Regions from separate parts of the Bacillus sp. Marseille-Q1617 genome, predicted to be linked through region 2. Evidence: riboswitches for the same ligand, from Rfam matches in the RefSeq annotation. Region 2 holds a riboswitch; each other region holds the start of a gene.
What was found. Region 2 has a riboswitch for S-adenosylmethionine ahead of HWX64_RS14590 (O-acetylhomoserine aminocarboxypropyltransferase/cysteine synthase family protein). Riboswitches for the same ligand answer to the same signal wherever they lie in the genome.

Region 1 (4,913 bases), 330 kb from region 2:
CTTGAAGGAGCTCACTCAGCTGAGTTGAACCCGGATACGCCTTACCCGATCATTGACCTGCTTCCAGAACAGAAGGACATCGAAGATCTTGGCGGAACGCTTCGCCTCGGTTTATATCCATGTAAACTGACGAAAGGTTCAAAAGCCTATGCAGCGTACGACGGCGAAGTGGTTTACGAGCGTCACCGCCACCGCTTCGAATTCAACAATCACTACCGTGAGCAAATGGAAAAAGCAGGCTTCATCTTCTCAGGTACAAGCCCTGACGGACGCCTTGTGGAGATCATCGAACTTGAAGATCACCCATGGTTCGTGGCATCCCAATTCCACCCGGAATTCACGTCACGCCCGACTCGTCCGCAGCCGCTGTTCAGAGACTTTGTCGAAGCAAGTTTGGCTTTTGGTGAGAAGGAATAAGAGATAGTAGTTGGTTTGGACCGCTTTCCTGGATGGGGGAGCGGTCTTTTTGTGTGGAGGGGGCACGGCGGTGGCTGTCTATTTACGATTGAGTGCAGGGATAAAGTGTGTAGGGAGGTGTAGAGGTTGTCGGATATTGTCGTTAAATCGGTAGATCGCCCTTATATTTGATATTCCGCCCTTAAAATCGAAATCTCGCCCTTATATTTAGAATAACGCCCATAACAATGCAGATTGCGCCCATAAAAATAGGGGCGGCACTTGGTGCAGGTGTAGATTATTCGACAGTTCGAGCATAAGGAGGGAGTTTTCGAGTAAAAGCAACCGAATTTCGAGCATAAAATGGGCAGGTTCGAGCAAAAGCAAGCGGATTTCGAGCATAAAATAGAAATCCCAATCATAAGAAGCTCCCCAATACCCGGGTATGTGTATCTCAAGAAAAAAATAAAAAAGAATATTGACAATTTTTCCACAAATAAGTAAGATATCGATTATACGCATGCGAATAGTAAACAAATTTCATATTTCTCTTATAAAGAGTTGGCAGAGGGACTGGCCCGATGATGCCCGGCAACCTACCGTTTCGACGGAAAGGTGCTAAGACCTGCAGGATTGATTTCCTGAGTGATAAGAGTACGTTTATTGATACATAAACCTCTTTTCTCTCGGGAAAAGAGGTTTTTTGGTGTCCGCGGGAAACTGGTGGATCCCGTTGACGGACCTTGAAAGCGAGCGAGTGCACCGCCCGGATCGAGAGGTCAAATTTTTAAAAAAACATATCACAAGAGGAGAGTCATTTATGAAAAAGCCGTCTTTATTACTTATCATCATCACGCTGGTACTGAGCCTGCTCGCAGCATGCCAGCCGAAGGTTTCCGAGGAATCGAATGCTGAAGCGGGGGCAGTGAAAGGGACATCCGATCACGCGCTTGCAGGCAAGAAAATCGCTTTGATCATGCAGATTAACCTGGGCACGTTTTCTGCCCAATACATTGAGGGTGTGAAAGAGCAGGTCGAGAAGTTCGGAGGGAAGGTACAGGTCTTCACTTCTGATGGGGATCTTTCAAAGATGTCATCGAACCTCGATGCTGCCATCAATCAGAAGTTCGATGGGATCCTGATTGACCATGGAACGAAGGAAGCGCTGCAGTCAGGTGTCGAGAAAGCAAAAGGGCAGGGCATTCCAGTCGTCGTGTTTGATGCGGATGTTGAATCGGATGGTGTGACCGTCCTTGAGCAGGGAGACAGGCAAATGGCAGATCAGACACTTAACGCCCTTTCAGAAGAGTTAGGCGGAAAAGGTGAAATCGTCAAGATCTGGGTAGCGGGGTTCGCCCCGATGGAAAGGCGCCAGACAGCTTATAAAGAGTTCCTTGAAGCGAACCCTGACATCAAGGAAGTGGCGGCTTTCGGCGCCGCGACCCAGAATACGGCACTCGATACGCAGGCCCAGATGGAAGCGATCCTGAAGCAGTATCCGAATAAAGGGGATATCGATGCTGTGTGGGCGGCATGGGATGAATTCGCGAAGGGTGCTGTCCGGGCCATCGAGGCAGCCGGACGGGATGAAATCAAGGTTTACGGGATTGATATGAGCGATGAAGACCTGCAGATCCTCCAGAAAGAAGGAAGTCCGTGGGTGGCATCTGCGGCGGTTGATCCGAAAGACATCGGGCGCGTTCAGGTGCGGTTCCTTTATCAGAAGATTTCTGGAGAAGATACACCTCAGACCGTGAAGCTCGAGCCTGTCTTCATCGAACAGGACCAGCTACCGGATGAACAGATCACAACCGACCAGCTTCACAAGCATGTCGAAGGCTGGGGCGCAAGCGAGCAGGGATACACAGATGAATTGAAGGAGCTTGAAGGCTCTTTCAAAAAATAGAGAGGAGGATGGATATGGCTGCTTTGCTGGAAATGAAAGATATCCATAAAACTTTTTCAGGGGTGAAGGCCCTGGACGCAGCAAGATTCCAGGTGAATGGAGGGGAGGTCCATGCCCTTCTCGGAGCGAACGGGGCAGGAAAGAGTACGCTCATGAAAATCCTTTCCGGGGCTTACACGCCGGACAGCGGCGAAATTCTTCTTCGCTCTGAAAAGAAACGCTATCAAACTCCGAGAGAAGCAAAGCAGCACGGCATCCACTGTGTCTATCAGGAAGTGGATACGGCAATCGTCCATCAGCTTTCGGTTGCGGAAAACATCCTGCTTGACCGCTTATCGGGCGGCGGATCTTTTTTCCTGAATAAAAGGACGCTTGAGAAAGAGGCGGGCGCCGTGCTTCACAGGATCGGGGCAGGTAATCTGTCACTGAGTTCACCTGCTTCCTCACTCAGCCTGGCCGAAAAACAGCTCGTCCTGATCGCGAGGGCGCTGCTTCAGAAAGCGGAAATACTGATTCTCGATGAGCCGACAGCCCCTCTCAGTCTATCGGAAACCGACAGGCTGTTCGAGGTGATGGAAGAGTTAAAGAAAGAAGGGGTAGGGATAGTGTTCATTTCCCACCGTCTGCCCGAGGTGTTCCAGGTGTCCGACCGGATCACGGTGATGAGGGACGGCAGGACGATCGGCATCTATGAAAAAGAGGAGACGACACCTGAGGAAATCGTAGAAAAAATGCTGGGGCGTTCGTTTAAGGAAGAATTCGTAAAGCAGCCTGCTGAAAAAGGAGGGATGCTTTACGAAGTGAAAGGGCTGGATGACGGCGGGAAACTCCGTTCGATCGACCTTCGTGTCAGGGAAGGGGAAGTCGTCGGGATTGTGGGGCTTGTCGGTGCAGGTAAAACAGAACTGGCAAAAGCATTGTTCGGGGCCTCCCCGATAGACGCAGGCTCCTATTTTTTAAAAGAAAAAGAAGTGAAGGTCAAAAGCCCGCGTGACGCTGTTAAGAACGGCATGGCGCTCGTACCGGAAGAGAGAAGGAAAGAGGGACTCTTCATCCATGAATCGGTCCAGCATAATCTCAGCTTTCCTTCATTACGGAATATTTCGAAACGCTTGTGGATCAACTCAACGGCAGAAAAAGAGCTTGCCCGGAACAGGATTGAATCACTCGGCATCTGCACCGCTCATGAAGGGGTCTCTGCAAATGATCTGAGCGGCGGTAATCAGCAGAAAGTGGCCATCGGTAAGTGGCTGACGGATGACGCTTCGCTGTTTTTGTTCGACGAACCGACGAAGGGTGTGGATGTCGGAGCGAAAAAAGAAATTTTTTCCTTAATACAATCCTTGGCACAAGAAGGCAAGGGCATCCTCTACTTTTCCTGTGAAATCCAAGAGATCCTGGCCGTTTCAGACCGGATCCTTGTTATGTATGACGGTCGGATCGTCAAGGAAATGACGGCAGGGGAAGCGACACAAGAAACCATTCTGCTTTATGCATCAGGAGGGACGGCAGCACATGAAGGCAAAGATATTAGACTTACTGTTTAAATACGGAGCCATTGCTTTGATGGCGGTTATTTTGATTTTTTTCAGCTTTTATCATCCATTCTTTTTCACATACGGGAATCTGTCGGATATTTTGAGGTCGATATCGATCGTGACGCTGGTGGCCCTCGGTGTGACCTTCACGCTGGTCGTCGACGGCTTTGATTTGTCCGTCGGCTCGACCGTCTCACTTTCGACGGTGGTGACGGCATCCCTGATGGTGTGGTATGAAGCGCCGTTGTGGCTCGTGCTCCTGATCCCGCTGCTGGTCGGCGCGGGAGTGGGGCTCTTCAATTCCCTCTTGATCGTCAAGCTCGGCATCCCGGATTTATTGGCGACGCTCGGTGCGATGTACATCATTTCAGGGATCCACCGGACCTATACGGAAGGGTACTCCATCTATAACAATATGCCGATGGCAAGCGGCGGAACGGCACCGGGGATATTTTCGGAAGCTTTCTTATGGATCGGGCAGGGCGAGCTGCTGGGTTTGCCGGTGCCTGTCTGGATCATGCTCGTGTTTGTCGGTTTGATGTATGTGATCATGCATTTCACACGTTGGGGACGGATTCTCTATATGACGGGCGGAAATGCGGAAGCATCGCGGTTGTCGGGTGTGAACATCAAGCGCGTGAAGCTTATCGCCTATGTCCTGTCCGGAGTGTTCGCCTCCATCGGCGGGATCCTGTTCACCGCCAGGGTCGGGTCCGGACAGATGGATGCCGGTGCCCCGCTCCTGATGGAAGCGGTGGCCGCCGTGTTCGTCGGTTTCTCCGTGCTCGGCGCGGGAAAACCGAACATCCTCGGCACATTCTTCGGTGCGGCGCTCATCGGCGTCCTCCTCAACGGGCTGACGATGATGAACCTGCCATACTACGCATTCGAAATCATCAAAGGAAGCGTGCTCGTACTGGCATTGGCCGTTACCTATATTCATGCAAAAAAAGTGAAATCAGCATAAAAAAAGCCCGTCCTTCAATGCGTTAAAGCATCGCGGGACGGGCTTTCAACTATTATTCGTACTCCTCAAGCATCTCCCGGATCACAAACCCGAGCGCGAAATAGAT
Region 2 (4,913 bases):
CACACTCACATACATCGTATTAGCCATCGTTCTGCTTTATCTTCAGAAAAGAGATGAACAAACGGAAATTTATGAAGCAGGGAGGAAAAATTAGTGAATAAACGTAACTTTGCTTTGGCCATCGTGGCACTCCTGATCGGGATCTTCCTGGTGAACATATTCCAGGATCAGCAGGAGAAAAAGGAACAAGAGGAAGCGGCAAAGCTTGCAGAGGAGTCCATGGACCTGTCCAATGCCGAACAGGGACTGGCGAAGGGCGACCGTGCACCGGACTTTGAACTCACGACTCTGGCCGGCGAAAAAGTGAAGCTTTCCGATTACCAGGGTCAGAAAGTGATCCTTAACTTCTGGGCGACCTGGTGTCCGCCGTGTAAGGCCGAAATGCCGCATATGCAAAAATACTACGAAAAAAATGCTGAGAAAGAAAATGTAGAGATACTTGCCGTGAACCTTACCAGCATGGATGAGGGCAGGAATGCTGTACAACAATTTGTGGACGGCTACGAACTCACCTTCCCGATCCCGATGGACGTAGATGGTGATATCGGCGGGGAATACCGCGCCTTTACCATCCCCACCACCTACATGATCGACACCAAAGGTCAGATCCAGCACAAAATCGTCGGCCCCATGAACGAAGAAATGATGGGCGAAATGGTCTCTGGAATGGACTAACGCGTTAATAGGATGAGGGACGGTCCTTTAGCATGCTAAAGGCCCGTCCCTCGTTTCTCTAAAGTACAGAAGTTTAGATGCATACTCCTCAAGGTATATAATGAGTATGTGATTGATTTTCTTGAAGAAACTATTCATTGAGAGAAGATGAAGGAGGAGTATTGGATGTTTCATTACACAAAAGAAGTTTCGTTGAGTGTGAAAGAAGCGGCGGAGAAGGTGGAAGCTGCGCTGAAAGAGGAGAGCTTCGGCGTTCTTTGGAATCTCGATCTTGCCGGAAAGCTTGAGGAAAAAGGCCTCGATTTCAATGAGGAAGTCGTGATCCTTGAAGTGTGCAATCCTCATGAGGCAAAGAAAGTGCTCGAACAAAGCATGCTTGTCAGCTACTTCCTGCCGTGTAAAGTCACCGTTTATACTGAAAACGGCACGACTAAGGTCGGCATGGCGAAGCCAAGCAAGTTGATTGAGCTGGTGGATAATGATGAACTTAAAAATATCGCGCTGGACATTGAAGATCGATTGATCGCTTGTATGGACCGGGTATAGGATTGGATGGAAGAGCACCTGCTGCGTTGGCGGCGGGTGTTTTTTGTTTGGGAAGGTGTAAAATGACAGCGAAAGACATAAAAATGGTTGTTTTAGCAGCCGATTCTGTTAACTTCTTTCGGGATGAATCAAATTCAAGGAGAAAACACCTCGATGCACCCTAAAAAAATTTGCTCGGTACAGGGATTCAAGCCACTTTTCATACTTTACGTGCCAATTTAAAAATATACGTGCAAGATTTCTGAAACACATGCAACATTTTAAAATACAAACCAAATTCCTAAAAATACGTTCCACTTGTCGAAAAATCTTTACACCGCTGTAACCTCAGCTCAAAAATTCCAGCCTCCTATACCACCAGTCTCTTCATCTCTATCAAAAAAACCTAACCGTGCTGCAACTCCAGCCAAGCACCCCTAATCCCCTAATAACTCAATGCACTTCAAAAAAACAATCCGGCCCCCGAAACATTTTCCTTCCTCGCAATCTTCTGAATATGATACACTCTTCTAAATACTATCGATTACAAGAGGAAGGATGACATACATGAAATTCACAACGAAAGTCGTACATAGCCAGTTAAAAGGTACCGAGGAAATCCGCAGCAAAACGACGCCAATCTATCAGACTTCAGCTTTTTCGTTCAAATCACTGGAAGAGCTTGAAGGGTTCTATGAAGGAAAATCGCCTTACCTCTACACAAGGACGGGAAATCCGAATACGGATGAACTTGGACAGATGGTGGCGGCCCTTGAAGGTGCACCGGCCGGGGTGGCGACGTCTTCAGGCTTGTCGGCGATCCTTGCTGCCGTGCTGTCGGTGGTACAAACCGGCGATCATATCGTGGCAGCGGAAGACCTGTACGGGGGCACCTTCCATATGTTGAAGGAAGAACTGAAAGGCTTCGGCATCGAGACAACCTTCGTCGACTTCACCAAACGTGAAGAAATCGAACAGGCCATCACGCCGCAGACAAAGCTGTTGTACAGTGAAACGGTGACCAACCCGTTCATGAGGGTGGAGGACATTCCGCAGCTGGTCGAGCTTGCCGGGAAACACAATCTCAAAACGATCATCGATAACACATTCGCAACACCATACCTGCGCCAGCCTTATCTGGAAGGCGTCGATCTCGTTGCCCACAGTGCCACAAAATATATCGGCGGACACAGCGATATCACCGCAGGCGTCGTGACAGGAAAAGAGGAATTAGTAAGTAAGGCCAGGGAAAAAGTCGTCAACATGGGCTCCAACCTGAGTCCGTTCGAGGCATGGCTGACGGCAAGAGGTGCAAAGACGCTCGCCCTTAGAATGGGCACACAGGCCCATAATTCCCTAGTATTATCTGATAATCTTAGAACGAATCCGCATGTGAAAAACGTGTACTATCCAAATAACCTTTCCGATAAAGGCCACGGTGCCATCGTGACAATCGAGCTCGATCCATCATGTGACATCAGTGCATTTTTCAAATCCCTCGGCTGGATCAAGATCGTGCCGACCCTTGCCGGAGTGGAAACGACCGTCTCTTACCCGCTGGGGACATCACACCGCGCCCTGCCGAAAGAAGCACAGGAAAAACTCGGCATAAACACCCATGTCGTACGCATATCGTTAGGTATCGAAGACTCAGAAGACATCGTAACCCAGTTCAACGCAGCAATCGAAAAATCTATCGAGTAAAGTTTGACTTGCATGAATGATGGGCGAACTTTAACTGTTTCCAGCTGTTGGTTGGAGTGCAAGACGAAGACTCCTGAGGGATAAGCGAAGCAGGGGAGACCCCACAGGAGCAAATCTCCGAGGAGGCTCCCCGCTCGCCCGCGGAAAGCGAAGTCATGCACGGAAAACAACTGCGGTTTAATAGCCCAATCTAAATAAAACAAAAAACAAAATAATAAAAAAAATCAGAAAATACCCTTGACGTTGAATGAATCAGCCTTTATAATTCATCTCAACGCACTACTTAAAAGACAACTAAATCGCTCTTATCCAGAGAGGCGGAGGGACTAGGCCCGATGAAGCCCGGCAACCTTCATGTTCGCAGGAACGATCTGCTACCACATGAAAAGGTGCTAATTCCTGCAGGCAGACTGCCTGAAAGATAAGAGGAGGACCCCTATTAAATTAGACCCTCTTCTTAGGAAGGGGGTTTTTGATTTTTCCTCTTCTTTAAAAATTCCTAGCCCAAGGATGGCTGATTCGGTGAAAAGGCAGCCATCACATCCTGCTGTCACCGAGACCGGCACCATCCATCATCAGCATTCAAACACGTTCACCCACAATGCCAGCGGAAACCCAATAAACCAAAAACCAGGAGGAATTCATTATGACAAAATCATTCGATGTTGAAACGTTACTACTACACGGCGGACAGGAACCGGATCCAACAACAGGTTCACGTGCAGTCCCGATTTACCAGACCACATCTTACGTTTTTGATAACAGTGAGCACGCTGCGAAGTTATTCGGACTTGAAGAAGAGGGGAATATCTACTCCCGTATCATGAACCCGACAGTTGATGTCCTTGAGAAGCGGATCGCCCTGTTGGAAGGCGGAATCGGTGCACTTGGTGTCTCTTCAGGGATGGCCGCGATATCGCTGTCCATCCTGAATATCGCGGGAGCAGGCGATGAAATCGTCGCAGCGACGAATCTTTATGGAGGCACATACAATCTATTCTCCACGACGCTTCCAAAGTACGGCATCAAAGTTCACTTCGTCGATCCGTCCGATCCGGAGAACTTCCGCAATGCGATCACACCGAAGACGAAGGCTGTTTTTGCCGAAACGATTGGAAATCCGAGTCTTCACGTGCTGGACATTGAAGCGGTCGCGAAAGTCGCTCATGACAATGAAATCCCACTCATCATCGATAATACATTTGCCACTCCATACTTATGCAAACCGATCGAATGGGGCGCGGACATCGTCATCCATTCAGCCACCAAGTGGATCGGCGGTCACGGTACAGCGATCGGGGGAATCGTCGTCGACGGCGGTAAGTTCGACTGGAATAATAAAAAATTCCCGGGCTTTGTCGATGAAGACCGCAGCTATAACGGCATCCGATATGCAGTCGATGTCGGTGAAGCAGCCTTCATCACAAAACTCCGGGTGCAGCTGCTGCGTGACTTCGGTGCCTGCTTGAGTCCGCAAAATGCGTTCCTTCTTTTGCAGGGTCTCGAGACACTTCACCTGCGAATCGAAAGGCATACGGAAAATGCATTGAAAATCGCCGAGCACCTCGATCAGCACAGCGGTGTGGCATGGGTATCGTATCCTGGTCTCGCACAGCATCCGTCCCACACACTGGCGCAGAAATACCTGAAAAAAGGTGCCGGCTCGATTGTCGTATTCGGCATCAAAGGCGGCAGGGACGCCGGACGCAAGGTTGTCGATAACATCACCCTTTGGTCACATGTCGCAAACGTCGGGGATGCGAAATCACTCATCATCCATCCGGCTTCGACAACCCATCAGCAATTGAATGAACAGGAATTGCGCACAACCGGGGTAACCGAAGAATTAGTTCGATTATCAGTCGGTCTGGAGTCCAGTAAAGACCTGATCGAAGACCTTGACAGCGCCATCGAAGCGGCATTGGCAGCTTCCCCGGTTTAATCCGGGAAGAGTTTTGTCAAAGAACTCAGCAGTGAGGCCGGTCACACGATAAAAGTACAACACATCA
Region 3 (4,913 bases), on a different contig from region 2:
ATTTTTCATTTCTGTCAATCTTTTTTATCAAACAATTTCAAATTTTCAATCCTGCGCACAGCTTCTTCCAGACGTTCTACACTGGTCAATAAACCTACGCGGACATATCCTTCACCATGTTCTCCAAACCCTACACCTGGTGCTACAGCGACTTTAATTTCTTCAAGGAGGTAATCTGCAAACTCCACAGAGGAAAAGCCGGGGGGAACCTTAAGCCATGCAAAGAAAGAACCTGCTGGTGCTTTAACCTCCCATCCGATATTTTGCAGCCCGTTTATGAATGTTTTTCTTCTGGATTCATAAGTATCGACAAGTTCTTCGACGCACTTCTGAGATCCGAGTAAAGCAGCCACTGCAGCTTCCTGGACAGCCCCGAAAAGACTTACATACATGTGATCCTGAAGAATGTTAATGGCTTCGATCACACTTTTATTCCCGACTGCAAAGCCCACTCTCCAACCGGCCATATTATAGGTTTTTGAAAGCGTATAGATTTCAATGCCTGTGTCCTTTGCCCCTTCTGCTTCCAAAAAGCTGACAGGCTTTTTCCCTTCGAAGCCGATTGCACCGTAGGCAAAATCATGGACGACACAGATATCATTTTGTTTCGCGAATGATACTGTATCTTCGAAAAATGAACGGGAGGCAACCGCTCCTGTAGGGTTATTGGGATAGTTCAAAAACATGAGCTTTGCTTTTTCAATGTCCTCTCTTGCAATCCTCTCATAATCCGGGAGAAAATGATTCTCTTCTTTCAACGGCATCGTTACCATCCGTGCTTCCGCAAGGGATACCCCTGACAAATAATCCGGATACCCCGGATCCGGAACCAATACTGTCTCACCGGGGTCCAACAGGCATTGGGGTATCTCCACCAGCCCTGCCTTCCCTCCGAACAGGACTGCAACTTCTTCATGAGGATCGATGTCCACACCATATTCCCGTTCATAAAAAACAGATATGGCTTCCCTGCAGGAATCCAAACCCCGAAAAGGGGAATATTTATGATTTCCTGGTGATTTTGATGCTTTCACCAGCGCTTCCACGATATGCGGGGGTGTAGGCTGATCGGGGTTCCCCTGCCCCAAGTTAATCACATCAAATCCTTCTTTCAGCACTTTCTGGACTTTTGCTGTCAATGATGCAAAAAATTGCTGCGGCAGCGAGTCAATGCGTTCTGCTTTTTTAAAGGTTGTCATCTTTTCACCTTCTACACTTTTTTGAAAATTATTTACTTTCAAATTCTAGTCACAAATGATATAACGTAAAGTAATGATTGTAAAGTATAATCTTATTCAGACTTAAAAAAGAGGTGTTACTTTGTCAACGAAAATTGGACTAGCGCAAATGGATATTACATTTGGTGCTCCTACCGAAAATAAGAAAAGAGTTCATCAATGGGTAAAAGAAGCGAGTGAAGCAGGCTGTAATATCGTCGTATTTCCTGAATTGTGGACGACCGGTTATGATTTAACCAGAATCGGGGAAATCGCCGATGAAGATGCTCATGACATTTCTGCCTTTCTTTCGGAGCTTTCTTCTCGCTACAACATTCATATTGTCGGAGGATCGATTGCGAGCAAAACAAAAGAGGGTATTTCGAATACCCTTCTCGTATCTGACTGTGACGGGAAAATAATCAAACAGTATAATAAACTCCATCTCTTTAAATTGATGGATGAACATCACTACCTGCTGCCCGGTAAAGAAGATGGCTCATTCACATTGATGGATACTCAGATGGCCGGTATGATCTGCTATGATATCCGTTTCCCGGAATGGTTCCGGAAACATGTCATCGATGGTGCGAAAGTGGTGTTCGTGGTTGCTCAGTGGCCTGCAGAAAGAATCACTCATTGGAAGACCCTTTTATTGGCAAGGGCCATTGAAAATCAGTGTTTCGTCATTGCCTGTAATCGTTCAGGCAGCGACCCCAAGAATGAGTTTGGGGGGAACTCGCTGATCATAAGCCCATGGGGGGAGATCATAGCGGAAGGAACCCTTTACGAAGAATTGCTTACCGCAGAAATCGATTTGAATGAAGTCGAAGAAGTCAGGAAAAAAATACCTATTTTTCAAGATCGACGTCCAGATTTCTATTAATTTTATATTTTTCTAAAAATTCATTGACTCACTATTTCTAAAAATGGTACTATTCAAATCAAACAGCATGCAGCTGATATTCACAAAATTAAATATTCTCTTATCAAGAGCTGGCTGAGGGATTTGGCCCTGCGAAGCCCAGCAACCGACCGTAATACCGTTGAGAAACGGGGCGCACTATGCGCCGGATGATTCACTCCATAAGGCACGGTGCTAATTCCAACAGAAAGAACACCTTTCTGAGAGATAAGAGGCGAATAAGATCCAATCTTTAAGCCTCTTTCCGTCAATGAAAGAGGCTTTTCTTATTATACTTATGAAAAGCCTCCAAAATTCAATATTTTAGGAGGAACCATTATGTCAACCATTCCTGTCTCGAGCTATCAATCTTTAAATGAACAAACCGCATTGGATTTAGCAATCAGTTTAAACTTTTTTGAAAAAGGAGCGGAATTGACCTGCCGTGAAATTGGGGATGGAAATTTAAATCTGGTTTTTCAAATAAGTGAAAAAGGAAAGAAAGGAATTATCATTAAGCAGGCATTGCCCTATGCAAAAGTGGTTGGTGAGAGCTGGCCATTAACGGTCGATCGTGCCAGAATCGAAGCAAATGCATTGAAACTGCAGCAAACATATGCCGGTGAATTTGTCCCCGAGGTATTCTATAGTGATGATAAACTTGCTGTTACCATAATGGAGGATCTAAGTTCCCTTGGAATTGTCCGTTCAGGACTGATAAAAGGAGACACCTATCCACTTTTATCTGAACATATCGGAACATTCCTGGCAAATACTCTTTATCATACTTCTGACTATGCCCTGCATCCTTTTAAGAAAAAAGAATATGTCAAAACCTTTTCCAACCCTGAACTCTGCAAGATTACGGAGGATCTTGTTTTGACCGATCCATTTTTCAACAGTGAAACGAATGATTATGAAGAAGAACTGCTCCCTCTGCTCAAAGATTTGTGGAATGATTTCAGTCTGAAACTTGAAGTGGCGAAGCTGAAGAAATGCTTTATTACAGAGAGTGAGGCGCTATTGCATGGCGACCTGCATACTGGAAGTATTTTTGCTGATGAATTTCAAACCAAGGTGATTGATCCTGAATTTGCTTTTTATGGTCCTATCGGCTTCGATATCGGTCAATTTATTGCAAACCTGACATTCCAGGTAATAGCAAGGGAGGACGATAAAGGAAAAGATGAAATCATCCGGCATATCACCAATACATGGAACGTATTCTCAGAAACGTTTTCGAATCATTGGCAGGAAAGCGGAGATGCGTACACTAAGGTTGATGGCTACTTGGATTATGTACTGGATAAAGCCTTTAAAGACAGTATAGGATTCAGTGGATGTGAGCTTATCAGGAGAACTGTCGGTCTTGCACATGTTGCAGATCTGGATTCCATTTCAGATAAAGAAAAGAGGCTGCGGGCTAAAAGAAGCTGTCTTTCTTTAGGGAGAGAATTGATTTTAAAAAGACGAACGTACTCAACAATTGAAGAATTCACAGAATTCATTCGAAGTCATACATCTTAAGGAGCCAATCATGACACGCACAACACCCACAATCCCGACGTCATTACAGTTTCGGGATGATCATTTAGAAATATTAAACCAGCAAAAGCTTCCACATAAAATCGAGTACCTACAACTTTATACTTTAAATGAGTTTTATGACGCTATCGTCACGTTGAAGGTAAGGGGCGCGCCTGCAATCGGAATTACGGCCGCTTATGGAATAGCATTATCTATGAATCATTTTGATACAGACTGTCTGTCTGATTTCATGGTTAGATTTAAAGCGGATAAAGCATATTTATTTTCCTCCCGACCCACTGCAGTAAACTTGGGATGGGCATTGGATTCATTGGAAAATGCAATTCAACGGGCACAGTCTGTGAATGAAGCAAAAACCATCCTTCTGCACTCCGCGATTCAACTTCATACTGAAGATGAAGTGACGTGCAGGCGAATCGGAGAATATGGTCTTCAATTACTAAATGAAAAGACAACCATCATGACGATTTGCAATGCAGGATCTATTGCAACCAGCAAATATGGAACAGCATTGGCACCATTTCATTTAGGAAGTGAAAAAGGGAAAACGTTCCATGTCTATGCCTGTGAAACACGCCCGGTATTTCAGGGCTCACGTTTGACAACTTGGGAATTGCAGCAGTCAGGTGTAAACGTAACACTTATTGCAGATAGCATGGCCGCTCATACGTTAAAAGAGAAAAATGTAGAAGCCGTTATAGTTGGGGCAGACAGGATAGCTGCAAATGGGGATACAGCAAATAAAATCGGGACATCCATGCTCGCCATCTTGTGTAAGCACTATGATATCCCTTTTTACGTGGCAGCTCCTTCTTCTACTTTTGATATTACCCTTCCTTCAGGGAACGCTATTCCCATTGAAGAGCGCGCGCCTGAAGAACTTACTGAACTTAATGGTTACAGGATTTCACCTCAGGAAACAGTTGTATACAACCCTGCTTTTGATGTAACATCACATGAATTAATAACTGGAATCATTACTGAGAAGGGAATCCTGTATCCTTCATATAAGGAAAGCATTAGACATTCCATCTGCCATACCTAAAAGAAAACCTACCCTCACCGTAACGGGTTCTGTTTTAAGGTATAAACTATAAAAATCATTGGAAAAAGGGTTTTAAGGAATTCGTGTTCTAATTTGTTACCGAAACTGCACTAAAATTAAAGCGTTACAGAACTTTCTGTAACGCTTCAATTACAATGTTTTTTATAATCTGGCTAATGTGTTAGTTGTCTCCAAAGTT

Region 1: it holds a riboswitch for S-adenosylmethionine, as region 2 does, so the genes downstream of both, HWX64_RS13070 (sugar ABC transporter substrate-binding protein) here and HWX64_RS14590 (O-acetylhomoserine aminocarboxypropyltransferase/cysteine synthase family protein) in region 2, are expected to answer to the same signal.
Region 3: it holds a riboswitch for S-adenosylmethionine, as region 2 does, so the genes downstream of both, mtnK (S-methyl-5-thioribose kinase) here and HWX64_RS14590 (O-acetylhomoserine aminocarboxypropyltransferase/cysteine synthase family protein) in region 2, are expected to answer to the same signal.

What each region holds. Positions count from the first base shown of each region.
Region 1 covers NZ_CAHJXM010000002.1:305,374-310,286, forward strand. Annotated here, with positions in the region: gene HWX64_RS13065 (CTP synthase) at 1-417, shown strand, start outside; SAM riboswitch class I at 945-1,051, shown strand; gene HWX64_RS13070 (sugar ABC transporter substrate-binding protein) at 1,217-2,302, shown strand; gene HWX64_RS13075 (sugar ABC transporter ATP-binding protein) at 2,317-3,849, shown strand; gene HWX64_RS13080 (ABC transporter permease) at 3,818-4,807, shown strand; gene HWX64_RS13085 (DUF2529 domain-containing protein) at 4,860-4,913, opposite strand, start outside.
Region 2 covers NZ_CAHJXM010000002.1:634,571-639,483, forward strand. Annotated here, with positions in the region: gene HWX64_RS14570 (hypothetical protein) at 1-94, shown strand, start outside; gene HWX64_RS14575 (redoxin domain-containing protein) at 94-675, shown strand; gene HWX64_RS14580 (DUF302 domain-containing protein) at 841-1,221, shown strand; gene HWX64_RS14585 (PLP-dependent aspartate aminotransferase family protein) at 1,768-2,904, shown strand; SAM riboswitch class I at 3,207-3,332, shown strand; gene HWX64_RS14590 (O-acetylhomoserine aminocarboxypropyltransferase/cysteine synthase family protein) at 3,551-4,846, shown strand.
Region 3 covers NZ_CAHJXM010000001.1:1,445,074-1,449,986, reverse strand. Annotated here, with positions in the region: gene HWX64_RS07215 (pyridoxal phosphate-dependent aminotransferase) at 15-1,199, opposite strand; gene HWX64_RS07210 (carbon-nitrogen family hydrolase) at 1,321-2,103, shown strand; SAM riboswitch class I at 2,201-2,356, shown strand; gene mtnK (S-methyl-5-thioribose kinase) at 2,461-3,648, shown strand; gene mtnA (S-methyl-5-thioribose-1-phosphate isomerase) at 3,659-4,714, shown strand.